2 regions of the Actinoplanes sp. CA-142083 genome follow, and region 2 is predicted to be linked to the other one. Evidence: riboswitches for the same ligand, from Rfam matches in the RefSeq annotation. Region 2 holds a riboswitch; the other holds the start of a gene.

Region 1 (7,060 bases), 470 kb from region 2:
CACAACGGGGTCAGTAGCCCGGCGTCGAGCAGCCGCAGCAGATAGGCGACCACGGCCAGCGGCGACCCGTCGGTGCGTCCGGCGATGTGCGCGGTGAGCTCGGCCGGCGCGGTCGCCCCCGGCAGCCGCGACGCCACCAGCCCGGCGACGGCGGCGTGGTCGAGCGGCAGGCAGTCCAGCTCGAGGTCGACCGGCAGCGCGGTCGGCTTGCCGGCCCCGGACCGCTCGGTCAGCAGCATCAGCAACGGCAGCTTCGGCAGGTCTGGCGCGAGCCGGCCGAGCACCTCCCGGCTGCCCGCGTCGAGCCAGTGCGCGTCGTCGCAGAGCAGCATCAGTCCACTGTGGGCCTTCGCGAGCTCGCCCAGAAACGTTGCCACGGCGGCGAAGAGATGCTCGTCGCGGGCGTCGCCCGCCTCGCCGACGACCGCCTCGAGACGGGGGCTGAGCCGGGCCACGAGGGACGCGCCGGCGACGTCGGCGGCGTCGCGGACGAGCTGCTCGGCCTCGGCGCGGGCCGGTCCGTCGAGCAGCGCGATCCGCTGCAGGTGCCCATCGATCGCGGCGCGCAGGGCGGCCAGCGGCAGGGCCTCGTCCTCCTGGCAGGCGGCCCGCAGCACCGGCACGTCGGTGACGAGCGCGGCGGCCTCCTCGGCGAGCCGGGTGCGGCCCGATCCCGCCGGCCCGCGGATGACGGCGACGCCGCCGCGGCCGGCGCGGGCGCGGCGCCAGCGGTTGGCGAGGTCCTCGCGCTCGGTGTCGCGGCCGCACAACGGCCAGCTCGCCGCGGCCGGCTCGGCCGCCGCCTCGCCGCCCGGGCAGGCGCGCAGGGCGGTGATGAGGGCGGCGGCATCGGGGTAGCGGTCGTCCGGGTCCTTGGCGAGCAGCCGGGTCACGACGGCGGCGAGGGCCGGATCGATGCCGGGGATCTCGGGCACCGGCGCGGTCAGGTGCAGCCGCAGCAGCTGCCCGACGTCCTCCGCCTCGAACGGGAGCCGCCCGGTGAGGCACTCGAAGAGCACGACGCCGAGCGAGTACAGGTCGGAGCGGCCGTCGACCGGGCGCTTGAGCATGCCGGACTGCTCGGGCGAGGTGTAGAGGAACGTGCCGACCGCGCGGTCGTCGTCCTCGGGCACCGCGCCGAGCAGGGCGAGGCCGAAGTCGATGAGCTTCGCCGGCCGGCCCGGCGACATCATGATGTTGCCCGGCTTCACGTCGCGGTGCACGAGACCGACCCGGTGCGCGGCGGCCAGGCCGCGGCCGAGCCGGCTGGCGAGCTCGACGACCCGCTCGGGGGCGAGCGGCCCGTGGGCGAGCTGGTCGGCGAGGGAGCCGCCCGGGATGTATTCGAGAACCAGGGCGGGCGCGCCGCCGTGGAGGCCGGCGGCGTGGATGCGCGGCACGCCCGGGTCGTCGACACAGGCGAGGAGCGCGGCCTCCCGGTGGAAGGCGGTGAGCACCCCGGGGTCGTCGGCCCCGTCGGGGTTGGGGCGCTTGAGCGCGTACGTGTCATCGCCGCGCCGGACCCGGTGCACGGTGGTGAACGCGCCCCGGCCCAGCTCGTCCTCGACGGTCAGGCCGGTCAGGTCCTGGTCACTCACTGGCACCCACTCCGCAACTGAAGGTTCGTAGCTCTTCATCGGCAGGGCGGGCCGGGACTTGAACCCTGTAGCACTTGTTATAGTTGAGATAGAACAAGTAAGGTTGCTACATGCTCTGGAGGATCGACCCGGCCGGCGACGACGCGCTGTATGCGCAGCTCGTCGCGCAGGTGCACCTGGCCGTCGCACGCGGCGACCTGGCTACCGGCGACCGGTTGCCGGCCGCGCGCGAGCTGGCCGGCTCGCTCGATCTCAACGTCCACACCGTGCTCAAGGCGTATCAGCGGTTGCGCGACGAGGGCCTGATCGAGCTCCGCCGCGGGCGGGGCGCCGTGGTCACCGCCCGGGCCGCCGCCGGCCTGCCGCCGGTCGAGAAGGCGCTCGCCGCCCTCGTCCAGGCGGCGCGGGCGGCCAACCTGTCCGCCGAGACAACGGCCGTACTGGTCAAGGAGGCAATGAGCCGATGACGAACTCGAGCGCCCGGAAGGTCGTGCTGTGGTCCTCGCTGACCGCGCTGGTCCTCGTCGCCGTCGCGGCGGTCGTCGTGTGGTCCTGGCGCGACGACCTGCCCGATCCCGTCGCCTCGCACTGGGGCGCGGGGTCCGCACCTGACGGGTTCACGTCGCTGGGAGCGTTCGTGCTCGGCGTGGTGGTCATGGTGGTCGTGTTGTGCGCCCTGTTCGGCGTGATCGGCTGGCACTGGGGCAGTTCGGCGGTGACCCGCCGGATGGTCGCGGCGTCGTCCGTGTGGATCGGCGGGTTCGGGGCGAGCCTGCTGCTGTTCCTCCTCGGCGCCCAGCGCGGGCTGGCGGACGCGGCCCAGGCGACGCTGCCGGGCTGGACGCTCGCCGTCACGATCGTCCTCCCGCTGCTCCCGGCGATCGTCGCGGCCCTGCTCGTGCGCGGCGACCGGCACGACCCGGCCACCACCCCGGTGGCGGCGGACGCCGCCCGGATCGCCCTGTCCGGCGGCGAGCGCGCCGTCTGGATCCGGCGGGCCGACGGCGGTACCGGCCTGGTCGTGGGCGCCATCGCGATCGCCGGCCTGGTGCTGCTCGCCGTGGCGCTGCGGCAGTGGGCGCTGCTGATCGTGCCCGTCCTGCTGGCGGTGGTGTTCGCAGCCATGTTCGGCTTCACCGTGCGGGTCGACGCCACCGGCCTGACGGTGCGCTCGCTGGTGGGCTGGCCCGGCACCCACGTCCCGGCCGACGAGGTCGAGCGGGCCTCGGTCACCGAGGTGCGCCCGATCCGTCAGTTCGGCGGCTGGGGCTGGCGCGTGGGACGGGGCGGCCGGGTCGGTGTCGTGCTGCGAGCGGGCAACGCCCTGCTGGTCGAGCGGACCGGGGGCCGCTCGCTGGTCGTCACCGTCGACGACGCCGCCACCGGCGCCGCCCTGCTCAACACCCTGGCCGACCGGGCGAGGTCGTGAGCCGTCCTCAGCACTCGACGACGGTGACGGCCAGGCCGCCCAGCGACGTCTCCTTGTACTTGGTCGACATGTCGCGGCCGGTGTCGCGCATCGTGCGGATCGCGGTGTCGAGGCTGACGCGGTGGCTGCCGTCGCCGCGCAGGGCGAGGCGGGCCGCGTTGATGGCCTTGACGCCGGCGATGGCGTTGCGCTCGATGCACGGCACCTGCACGAGGCCGCCGACCGGGTCGCAGGTCAGCCCGAGGCTGTGCTCGAGGGCGATCTCGGCCGCGTTCTCGACCTGCGAGGGCGTACCCCCGAGAACCTCGCACAGACCCGCCGCCGCCATCGCGGCCGCGGAACCCACCTCGCCCTGACACCCGACCTCGGCGCCGGAGATCGAGGCGGCGCCCTTGATGAGGATCCCGACCGCGGCCGCCGTGAGCAGGAAGCGCACCACGCCGTCGTCGCCCGAGCCGGGCACGAAACGCCGGTAGTAGTGCAGCACCGCGGGGATGATGCCGGCCGCGCCGTTCGTCGGGGCGGTCACCACCCGGCCGCCGGCCGCGTTCTCCTCGTTGACCGCGAGGGCGTAGAGGTTCACCCAGTCGATCACGTGCAGGGGATCGTCCGCGTCGGGCCGTACGACCAGATCACGCCACAGAGCCGGCGCCCGGCGACGGACCTCGAGCCCACCCGGCAGGATGCCCTCGGCCTGCAGGCCGCGCTCGACGCAGCCGCGCATCACCCGCCAGATCCGCAGAAGCCCCTCGCGGATCTCCTCGTCGGTACGCCACGCCCGCTCGTTCACCCGCATGATTCCGGAAATGTCGGTTTGGTGCGACGAGCACAATGCGAGCAGCTCATCGCCGGAAGAGAACGGCAACGGCAAAGCGGTCAGATCGGTAGCGAGCCCCTCCCCTTCCTCCACGACAAATCCGCCACCCACGGAATAGAAAGTGCGTTCCGCCAGAAGGACCCCGTCAGCCGTCCAAGCCGTGAAAGTCATCCCATTCGGGTGGAAAGGCAGACTCCGCCGCCCATCAAGGAGCACTTCGACCGGAACCGCTCGCTCGCCGGCCAGCAACACGTTCCCGCTCGCCTGAATTGCCGCGACCCGGGCCGCGACCGTGGAGGTGTCGACGGTCGCCGGGTCCTCGCCCTCGAGCCCGAGCAACACCGCGGCATCCGAGTGATGGCCGCGCCCGGTCGCTCCCAGAGAGCCGAGAAGCTCCACGCGGAGACGGCCCGCCTTGGGCACCTCGGCGGCGAAACGGCGGGCGGCCCGCATCGGCCCCACGGTGTGCGAGGACGACGGGCCGATCCCGATGGAGTAGAGGTCGAAGGCGCTGACCGGCACGAAAGGCTCCCCTGTCGAGGGTGGCCTCCCCGCTCTGTCATGGGTACCTGAGAGCTTCACCGCCTCTGGTTCGAGGCGGTTTGCACCGTGGGTGCGGGACCACGTCGTCCCGGCTTTCCAGAGGCGCCTGCCATGCGGCGGTATCGGGGCCTGAGAGATTCCCGGGGAGGGTTTGCTCCTTCGGCGCCCCGGTGGCGGCCGGGGACTCTCCCGCCGTGGTTCGTACGGCGCGATCTTCGGTTGTGCTCCCGAGGGTACAGCCGCCGGCGCGCGCGTCAACCCGCTCAGTCCGGCGCGGAGGCTGCCGAAAGGGGAAAAGGAGGCGAACATGACATTTGTACGACGACTGCGGCTCGGCGCGCGCCTTGGGGCATGTTTCGCCGTCGTCCTGGTGCTGCTCGGCGTGGTGGTGGCGATCGCCGTGGTCGCCCTGCAGCGCCAGTCCGACTCGACCGCCAAGGTGCGCGACCTGCAGGTGCTGCGCAAACAGGTCGACGAGCAGAAGTACTACGACGCGGACATCTCGGGCTGGCAGCTCGCGTACGCCTGGGACGTCTACCGCCTGAACCCGCAGAAGGCGGTCGACCCGAAGTCGGACAACCGGGCCGGCTACCTGGCCGACGTCGAGCTGCTCAAGACGCTGCTCGACGAGACCCGCACCGACCTGATGACCGGCGAGGAGAAGACCATCTTCGCCGACCTCCAGCAGCAGTGGGTGTCGTACTTCGACTACGACGACCAGATCTCCGGCGCGTTCGGGAAGGGCCAGGTCGAGCAGGGCAACGCGCTGATCCTCGGGCCGAGCTACGAGATCTACTACAAGATCGTCGAGGGCACGAACAAGCTGGTCACGTCCGTCGCGACCCGGGCCGAGGCGACCACCCGGTCGGCCCAGAGCTCGGCGGCGGCCGCCCGCGACGCCACGCTGATCGCCTTCGCGGTGGCCGTGATCGCCGCGATCCTGCTCACCGCGGTCGTCACCCGCAGCGTGGTGCGGCCCGCCGGCCGCGTCATGGTCGCGCTGCGGAGCATCGCTTCCGGCGATTTGGGCGTACGCCTGAACGACAGCGGAAGCGACGAGTTGTCGGACATGGCTCGTGCCGTCGACACGGCGGCCGAGGGCGTGCGCGCCACGATCGTCGAGATCAGCGACGACGCCCGCGACCTGGCCGTCGCCGCGGACACCATGTACCGGGTCAGCGGCCAGATCGACGGCGCGGTCAACACCGCCTACTCCGAGGCGGACCGCGTCGCCGGGACCGCGGGCGGCGTCTCCGGGAACGTGCAGACCGTCGCCGCCGGCGCCGAGCAGATGGGCGCCTCGATCTCCGAGATCTCCCGCAACGCGGCCGACGCGGCCGGGGTCGCCTCCGGCGCGGTCACCGCCGCCCGCGACACCAGCGCCACCATCAACCGGCTCGGCGAGTCGTCGGAGCAGATCGGCGCGGTCGTCACCACGATCCAGGCGATCGCCGCGCAGACCAACCTCCTCGCGCTCAACGCGACCATCGAGGCGGCCCGCGCCGGCGAGCTGGGCAAGGGCTTCGCGGTGGTGGCCAGCGAGGTGAAGGACCTGGCGCAGGAGACGGCCCGGGCCACCGAGGAGATCGCCCAGCGGATCCAGTCGATCCAGCACGAGACCGGCGAGGCGGTCACCGCGATCGACGGGATCAGCCAGATCATCCAGCAGATCAGCGACTACCAGACGACGATCGCCTCCGCGGTCGAGCAGCAGAGCGCGACCACGGCCGAGATGAACCGCGGCGTCACCGAGGCGGCCGACGGCGCGAGCGCCATCGCACAGGGCATCTCCTCGGTGGCGCAGTCCACCGCGAGCAGCCGGGACGCGGTCGGCGAGGCGACCCGCGCGGCCGGCGACATGCACGCCCTGGCGGCCCGCCTGCGCACGGCGGTCGACCGCTTCACGGTGTGAGATATTCCTACATAGCAGATAGGGATGCTATGCTCGGCGCCTCTCCCCGGACCCAGGCGAGGCGCCACGTGACGACTTTGACCGAACAGGCCGCCGAGCTGCTCGTCGCCGGCCGCGCTTTCGACCCCGCCCCGCCCGGCTTCGTGGGCGCCGCCGTCGACGTGCCGCTGGCCGCTCCCGGCCTGCCGCCGGCCTCCGCCAGGCAGCTCGCCGCCCGCCCGGCGCTGCGGCACGGCTTCGTCACCGCGCGCTCGCCGCGCCTGGCGGTGGTGAGCGGCCCGCCGTCGCCGGGCCTGACGGCGTCGCTGTCCCGCATGACCGATGACCTGCGCGCGGCCCGCCCGCTGCTCGGCGTCTTCACCGCGCCCGGCGGCCGGGCCGGCGGCATCCGGGTAGGGCTGGAGGCCGGCCTGGAGGGTGGCGGCCCGCTGGGCCTTCCCCGCCGGTGGGCCCTCGCCCACAAGCTCGCGCCCGTGCTGGCCGCCGCCTTCGCCAACGCGCCGGGCGCCGGTTGGCGCAGCGTCCGCCAGGCGGCCCGCCGCGACCTGCCGGTGGTTCCGGCCGGCGATCCGCGTGCGGCCTGGACCGCGTACGTGCTGGACACGCCCACCACCGACGGCCGGAGCCTCCGCCGGCGGTTCCGCGCCGGGGAGCATCCCACCGCGGCGGACCTCGTGCGTCACCTGGAGTCGCTGCGCCCGCCGGTCGCCGCCCGCGGCCACCTCGAGCTGGACGTGGCCGACACCCAGCCCGGCGACGGA
Region 2 (7,060 bases):
TTCCTGGTGGCGGCGATGTTGTTCTCCAGCTGCTCGACGCTGCTCGCGCCGATGATGAGGCTGGTCATCCGCTCGTCGCGCAGCGCCCACGCCAGGGCCATCTGCGCCAGGGACTGGCCGCGGCGCTTGGCGATGTCGTTGAGCGAGTGGATGCGGGCCATCGTCTTGTTGTCGAGGTCGCTCTCGTTGAGGAAGACGCTGGTGCGCACCCGCGAGTCGTCCGGCACCCCGCCCAGGTAGCGGTCGGTGAGCAGGCCCTGCTGCAGCGGGCTGTAGGCGATGCAGCCGGCGCCGGCCTCCTCCAGGGTGTCGAGCAGGTTGTCGCGCTCGATCCAGCGGTTCAGGATCGAGTACGACGGCTGGTGGATCAGCAGCGGCGTGCCCAGCTCGCGCAGGATCGCGGCGATGCGGGCGGTCTGCTCCGCGTTGTAGTTGCTGATGCCGGCGTACAGCGCCTTGCCGGCGCGGACCACGGCGTCCAGCGCGGAGGCGGTCTCCTCGAGCGGGGTGTCCGGGTCGGGCCGGTGGTGGTAGAAGATGTCGACGTAGTCGAGGCCGAGCCGCTTCAGCGACTGGTCGAGGGAGCTGACCAGGTATTTCCGGCTGCCCCACTCGCCGTAGGGGCCTTCCCACATGTGGTAGCCGGCCTTGGTCGAGATGATGATCTCGTCGCGGTAAGGCTTGAGGTCGCTTTTCAACAGCCGGCCGAAGTTGCTCTCCGCGCTGCCCGGCGGGGGACCGTAGTTGTTGGCGAGGTCGAAGTGCGTGACGCCCAGGTCGAAGGCGCGGCGGACGATGTCGCGCTGCCGGTCGAGCGGGCGGCCGTCGCCGAAGTTGTGCCACAGGCCGAGCGAGACCGCCGGCAGTTTGAGGCCGCTGCGGCCGGTCCGCCGGTAAGTCATGGAGTCGTAGCGGGTGTCCGCGGGGGTGTAGGTCACATGCACACCCTAGGGATACGCGGTTGAAACGTGATCACTGGTAGCTTGGTCGGCAGCCACGCGGGAGAGTTCACGGGCTTTTCTTAAAGCCTTGGTGGCGCCGAAGGGGCAAATCCTCCCCGGAACCTCTCAGGCAAACGGACCGCGTGGGCAAGCGACTCTGAAGTACCCGTGTGGGTATGACAGAGGGGGAGGCCGCATTGTCGACCTCCCGCTTCGCTAGGAGCCGCCGTCATGACGTTCGCAGCCCGGCACATCGGCCCGGACCCCGACGAGCAGACCCACATGCTCAAGACCATCGGCTATCCGTCGCTGGACGCGCTGATGGACGCCGCCATCCCGGAGGTGATCCGGTGGCACGGCGAGCTCGACCTGCCCCCGGCCGCCTCCGAGGAGGAGACGATCGCCGAGCTGCGGTCGATCGCGGCGAAGAACACGGTGGCGACCCCGATGATCGGGCTCGGCTACCACGGCACCTTCACCCCCGCGGTGATCAAGCGGAACGTGCTGGAGAACCCGGCCTGGTACACGGCCTACACGCCGTACCAGCCGGAGATCAGCCAGGGCCGGCTCGAGGCGCTGCTCAACTTCCAGACCATGGTCACCGACCTCACCGGGCTGACCACGGCCAACGCCTCGATGCTCGACGAGGGCACCGCGGTCGCCGAGGCGATGACTTTGGCGCGACGAGCTTCAAAATCCAAGTCTTCCGTGTACGTCGTGGACGCCGACACGCTTCCGCAGACGCTGGCCGTGCTGCGCACTCGGGCCGAGCCGCTCGGGATCACGCTCGAGCTGGTGGACCTGGACGGCGACTCGCCGTTGCCGGCGGAATATTTCGGACTTCACTTGCAGTACCCGGGTGTTTCCGGCGCGGTTCGGGACCACTCGGCGTTGATCTCCGCCGCCCACTCCGTCGGTGCGCTGGTCACGGTGGCGGCCGACCTGCTGGCGCTGACGCTGCTGCGGGCGCCGGGGGAGATCGGGGCCGACATCGCGGCCGGGACCACGCAGCGCTTCGGGGTGCCGCTCGGCTTCGGCGGGCCGCACGCCGGCTACCTCGCGGTGCGGGCCGGGCTGGAGCGGTCGCTTCCCGGAAGACTCGTGGGTGTGTCCAAGGACGCGGACGGCGCTCCCGCGTACCGGCTGGCCCTGCAGACCCGCGAGCAGCACATCCGGCGGGAGAAGGCGACCAGCAACATCTGTACGGCTCAGGTGCTGCTCGCCGTGATGGCCAGCATGTACGCCGTGTACCACGGGCCGGACGGGCTTCGGCGGATCGCCAAACGCGTACACGATCATGCTTTGACCCTGGCCGGCAGCCTTGCCGCCGGTGGCGTCGAGGTCGCTCACGACGCCTTCTTCGACACGGTGACGGCCGTCGTCCCCGGGCGAGCTTTTGAGATCGTGGAGGCCGCCGCGGCTTCGGGGATCGACCTGCGGCTGGTCTCCTCGGACCGGGTGTCGATCTCCTGCGACGAGACGACGACCCCTTCGCACATCGCGGGCGTGCTGTCGGCCTTCGGAGTGCCGGTGTCGGCCCCGGCCGCGTGCGGCGCCGTGCCGCTGGGCCGGACCAGCACCTACCTGACCCACCCGGTGTTCAACACCCACCACTCCGAGACGAGCATGCTGCGCTACCTGCGCAAGCTCTCCGACCGCGACTACGCGCTCGACCGGGGCATGATCCCGCTCGGCTCGTGCACGATGAAGCTCAATGCCACCACCGAGATGGAAGCGGTGACCTGGCCCGCTTTCGCCGACATCCACCCGTACGCCCCGGCGTCGCAGACGGTCGGCTACGAGCACCTGGTCAGCCAGCTCGAGACCTGGCTGGCGGAGATCACCGGGTACGACGCGGTCAGCGTGCAGCCCAACGCCGGCTCGCAGGGTGAGCTGGCCGGCCTGCTCGCCATCCGCGGCTACCACCGCTCCCGCGGCGAGGCGCACCGCGACGTGTGCCTGATCCCGTCCAGCGCGCACGGCACCAATGCGGCCAGCGCGGTCATGGCCGGCATGCGGGTGGTGGTCGTGGCCTGCGACGACCTCGGCAACGTGGACATGTCGGACCTTTCTCTTAAAATCGAAACGCACGCCGCTTCGCTCGCCGCGATCATGGTGACCTACCCGTCGACCCACGGCGTCTACGAGACGTCGATCGCCGACCTGTGCGCCCAGGTGCACGAGGCCGGCGGCCAGGTCTACGTCGACGGCGCGAACCTCAACGCGCTGGTCGGATACTCCCGGCCCGGCAAGTTCGGCGCCGACGTGTCCCACCTGAACCTGCACAAGACCTTCTGCATCCCGCACGGCGGCGGCGGTCCCGGCGTCGGCCCGGTGGCGGTGCGCGCGCACCTGTCGGCGTTCCTGCCGGGGAACCCGCTGCTGCCCGGCGAGCACCACGCGGTGTCGGCGGCCCCGCACGGCTCGGCCGGGATCCTGCCGATCTCGTGGGCCTACCTGCGGATGATGGGCCCCGACGGCCTCGCCGCGGCGACCGGCGCGGCGGTGCTGGCGGCCAACTACGTGGCGTCGCGGCTGCGCGAGCACTACCCGGTGCTGTACGCCGGCAACAACGGCCTGGTCGCCCACGAGTGCATCCTCGACCTGCGGCCCATCACCAAGGCGACCGGCGTCTCGGTCGACGACGTGGCCAAGCGCCTGATCGACTACGGCTTCCACGCGCCGACCATGTCGTTCCCGGTGGCCGGCACGCTGATGGTCGAGCCGACCGAGAGCGAGGACCTCGCCGAGCTCGACCGCTTCGTCGAGGCGATGATCGCCATCAAGGCGGAGATCGACCAGGTGGCCGCCGGCGTGTGGCCGGTCGCGGACAGCCCGCTGTCCAACGCCCCGCACACGGCCTCGTCGGTCACCGCCGACGAATGGGACCACCCGTACTCACGGTCGCTCGCCGCGTACCCGGCCGGGGTCGACCGCACGGCCAAGTATTGGCCGCCGGTCCGGCGCATCGACGGCGCCTACGGCGACCGGAACCTCGTCTGTTCGTGCCCCTCACCGGAGGCGTTCGAAGACTGAGGTTTCGCTTAAGGGCGCGGATCTTCGGATCCGCGCCCTTTGTTGTTCCTGTGCACTCGCTGTATATCGCGTCGTGCCAAATTACGGGTATATGTAGGCATTCGCGATGTCGTTCGGGAACTGAGGGTAGGCAAAGCTGATCATTACGGAAGCGACAACTCCGCATACGCAGAGTGGTATTTCGCCGGACCTGCCATCGCCGATCGGGTGAACCTGGGTGGCCGTTCGGCCAATGTTTCGCACCGGCAGTCCGTCGGGTGGCTCGCCCGTCGCGGCAGTCTTCGGGGGTAGGCGCCGTCACAGAAAATGGAAATGATTCGTGTTCACGCACCGTGACGGCCCTGGCAGGACGCCGGAGAGCCCGGCGACGGCCCTTGCCGAGGTGTCGGGAAGTGGTCGACAAGCACGCTTCCGTGGACCATAAGAACCGAGGATTCTGGCAATGGAGCGCCGTTACCGCGTTCGTCCGTCGTCGTTCGGATTGAGGTAACGTCCGTCACCGTCGTTGTGAATCGTCACACACAGCCCCCCGACCGGAGACCACACGATGTGCCAGCACCAAACGCAGTGTCCCAGCGCAGACGCCATCGACCGTGAGGCGGCCCGCATTCTGGCGGCCTTCCCCGAGCAGGGCTGGAGCCTGCTCTGCAACGGCGTGATCGTCTTCGAGGACACCGGCGAGATCCTCCCCGACGGCACCATGATCGAGCCGCACCGGGGCCCCGCCCGCCACGCCCTCGCGGCCTGACCCACCCGGGTCCCGCCGTCCACGCCAGGCAGGCAGCGCCGCCACCCGGCACGAGCCCTTCGCAGCTACGCTGAGTAGCCGAGCGACCCCAAGCTCACCGCCGAGCCCTAGCAAAGCCAAGCCCTTAGCAAGGCCACCCCTAGCAGCCACCCCCGTTCCCCGCGAGCAACGACGACCCGCGGCGGACGCGGCCCCCGCGCGCCCCACACCGGTTCCCCGCGGCCGCCCGACCGCCCGTCCCCGCGCAGACCAGCGCGCGGCACTCGCGGCGTCTCGCTTGGCCCTTTCCCCGCGGGCACGAGCACGCGGCAGGCGCGACGTCTCGTCCGGCCATCCCGGCGTGGCACGAGCGCGCGGCACTCACGGCGTCTCGTCCGGCCATCCCGGCGTGGCACGAGCGCGCGGCACCCACGGCGTCTCGCCTGGCCATCCCCGCGCGGCACGCGCCGCGCATCCCCGCTCGGCCGTCGACCCTCCGCGTGTGGCGTCCGGCTACCGTCGCGCCATGACCTTCGGCGTCGGCGCGCGGCTGCTCCTCGTGCGGCACGCCATGCCGGAGACCGACCCGGACACCCCGCCCGAGCAGTGGCACCTCGGCCCCGAGGGCCGCGCCGCCGCCCGCGCCCTGGCCCGCCTGATCGCCGAGCCGCGCGCCGGCCACTACGTAGCGAGCACCGAGCCCAAGGCCGTCGAGACGCTGCGCGAGATCGCCCCGCACGCGCCCATCGCGACCGATGCCGGCTTCGCCGAGGTCCGCCGCCCCCGAGCCTGGACCGACGACGTCACCTACCGCGCCGCAGCCCGCGCCTACATCGAAGGCGACACCGCGAGCCGCGACGGCTGGGAGGCGCGTGACGAGGTCGTCGGTCGCTTCGACGCTGCGGTTGCCCGGCACGCCGGGCGCGCGGCCGCCTCAGGCGTCACGCTCGTCGTCGGCACGCACGGGCTCGCCCCGACGCTCTGGCTGGCCGCCAGGGTCGGCCTTCGACCGAGTCCGGGCGCTTTCTGGGCCTCCCTCCGCTTTCCCGACGTGGTCGAGGTCGATCCCCGTCGCAAGTCGGTCCGGCGCCTCCCGGCTTGATCGAGGGCGATCGGGCCTGCGCTGCGGTCAGGCGTCTGCCGGGCTGAGCAAGGGCGATCGGGGCTGGGCTGCGGTCAGGCGCCTCCCGGCTTGATCGAGGGCGATCGGGGCTGGGCTGCGGTCAGGCGTCTGCCGGCCTGAGCGAGGGCGATCGGGGCCGCGCTGCCGTCAGGCGCCTGCCCTGAGCGCATATGTCAGGTACGCGAACTCGCCCCTCCGCACGACCTCCGACAGCGCGAGCCGTTTGGAGCTCAGCCGCCGCGGCAGGAGCGGTGCACCGGACCCCAGCGTCACGGGAGCGACGCCCAGGATCAGCTCGTCGAGCAGGCCCGCGTCGGCGAACAGGCCCGCCAGCTCGCCGCCCCCGACCACCCAGACGTTCTTGCCGCCGGCGGCCGCGGTCATCGCCTCGTGGACGGGGCGCACGTCGCCCTGCACGAAGTGGAGCGATGCTCCGGGGATGGGCGGCAGCGACCGGTGGGTGAACACCCAGGCCGGCACGTCGCCATAGGACTCCTGCCATTTGCCCGGATTGTCCAGCAAATTCTCGTGGCCGAGAACCCACTGGTAGGTTGTGGCGCCCATGGCGAACGCCCCCACGTCCGCGAAGAACTCCCCGAACGGGTTGGAACCGGTCTCGTCCGCGCGGTCGGAACCGACCTCGAACAGCCAGTCGAGTGAATTGGCCTCGTCGGCGATGAACCCGTCGATCGTGGTGGCGGTGTAGTACTGCGTCTTCGGCATGGGGTGACCCTGCCACGGGGGTACGACAAAATCCGGGCGCGGACCGCTGTCACCTGATGGCACGTTCAGCCCGTCTTTGCGGTAAGAGGGTGCGGGAAGAGGGTCGCTGGTGACGGAAGATCTGCGGGCGTTGCTGCGAGCCGACCTGAGCGCCGAGCGGCCGCCGCCGCTGGGGGACATCGTCGACGCCGCGATCCGCGATGGGCGGCGAATCCGCCGTACGCGAAGAATCCGGACATTAACCACAGGATTGCTGGCGGTTGTCGCAGCCTTGACCCTCATCGTGCTTGTGGGTGACGGCGGCGTAGCCGGCCGTCGAAGTGAACCCCTCGAGGCGGCCGGTGGATCTTCTCCCCAAACCGTGCCACCCCTGCCGCCCGCCCCCATGACGAGCATCGAAGCGCGTACGTTTTCCCTCCGCAGCGGCACCGAGCGTGCCGGCCAGACGCGGGAGAAAGCGACCTCAGCGGCGATGCTTCATCTTCTGACGCAACTTTTACCGCCCGGACG

Evidence for each region. Region 2 has a riboswitch for glycine ahead of gcvP (aminomethyl-transferring glycine dehydrogenase). Riboswitches for the same ligand answer to the same signal wherever they lie in the genome.
Region 1: it holds a riboswitch for glycine, as region 2 does, so the genes downstream of both, ACQPZX_RS22165 (L-serine ammonia-lyase) here and gcvP (aminomethyl-transferring glycine dehydrogenase) in region 2, are expected to answer to the same signal.

Annotation. Positions count from the first base shown of each region.
Region 1 covers NZ_CP192076.1:4,840,181-4,847,240, reverse strand. Annotated here, with positions in the region: gene ACQPZX_RS22180 (diguanylate cyclase) at 1-1,598, opposite strand, end outside; gene ACQPZX_RS22175 (GntR family transcriptional regulator) at 1,709-2,065, shown strand; gene ACQPZX_RS22170 (hypothetical protein) at 2,062-3,027, shown strand; gene ACQPZX_RS22165 (L-serine ammonia-lyase) at 3,035-4,366, opposite strand; glycine riboswitch at 4,495-4,589, opposite strand; gene ACQPZX_RS22160 (methyl-accepting chemotaxis protein) at 4,758-6,299, shown strand; gene ACQPZX_RS22155 (glutamate-cysteine ligase family protein) at 6,368-7,060, shown strand, end outside.
Region 2 covers NZ_CP192076.1:5,307,775-5,314,834, forward strand. Annotated here, with positions in the region: gene mgrA (L-glyceraldehyde 3-phosphate reductase) at 1-902, opposite strand, end outside; glycine riboswitch at 990-1,093, shown strand; gene gcvP (aminomethyl-transferring glycine dehydrogenase) at 1,173-3,977, shown strand; gene ACQPZX_RS24315 (DUF5999 family protein) at 4,525-4,725, shown strand; gene ACQPZX_RS24320 (histidine phosphatase family protein) at 5,231-5,806, shown strand; gene ACQPZX_RS24325 (dihydrofolate reductase family protein) at 5,975-6,550, opposite strand.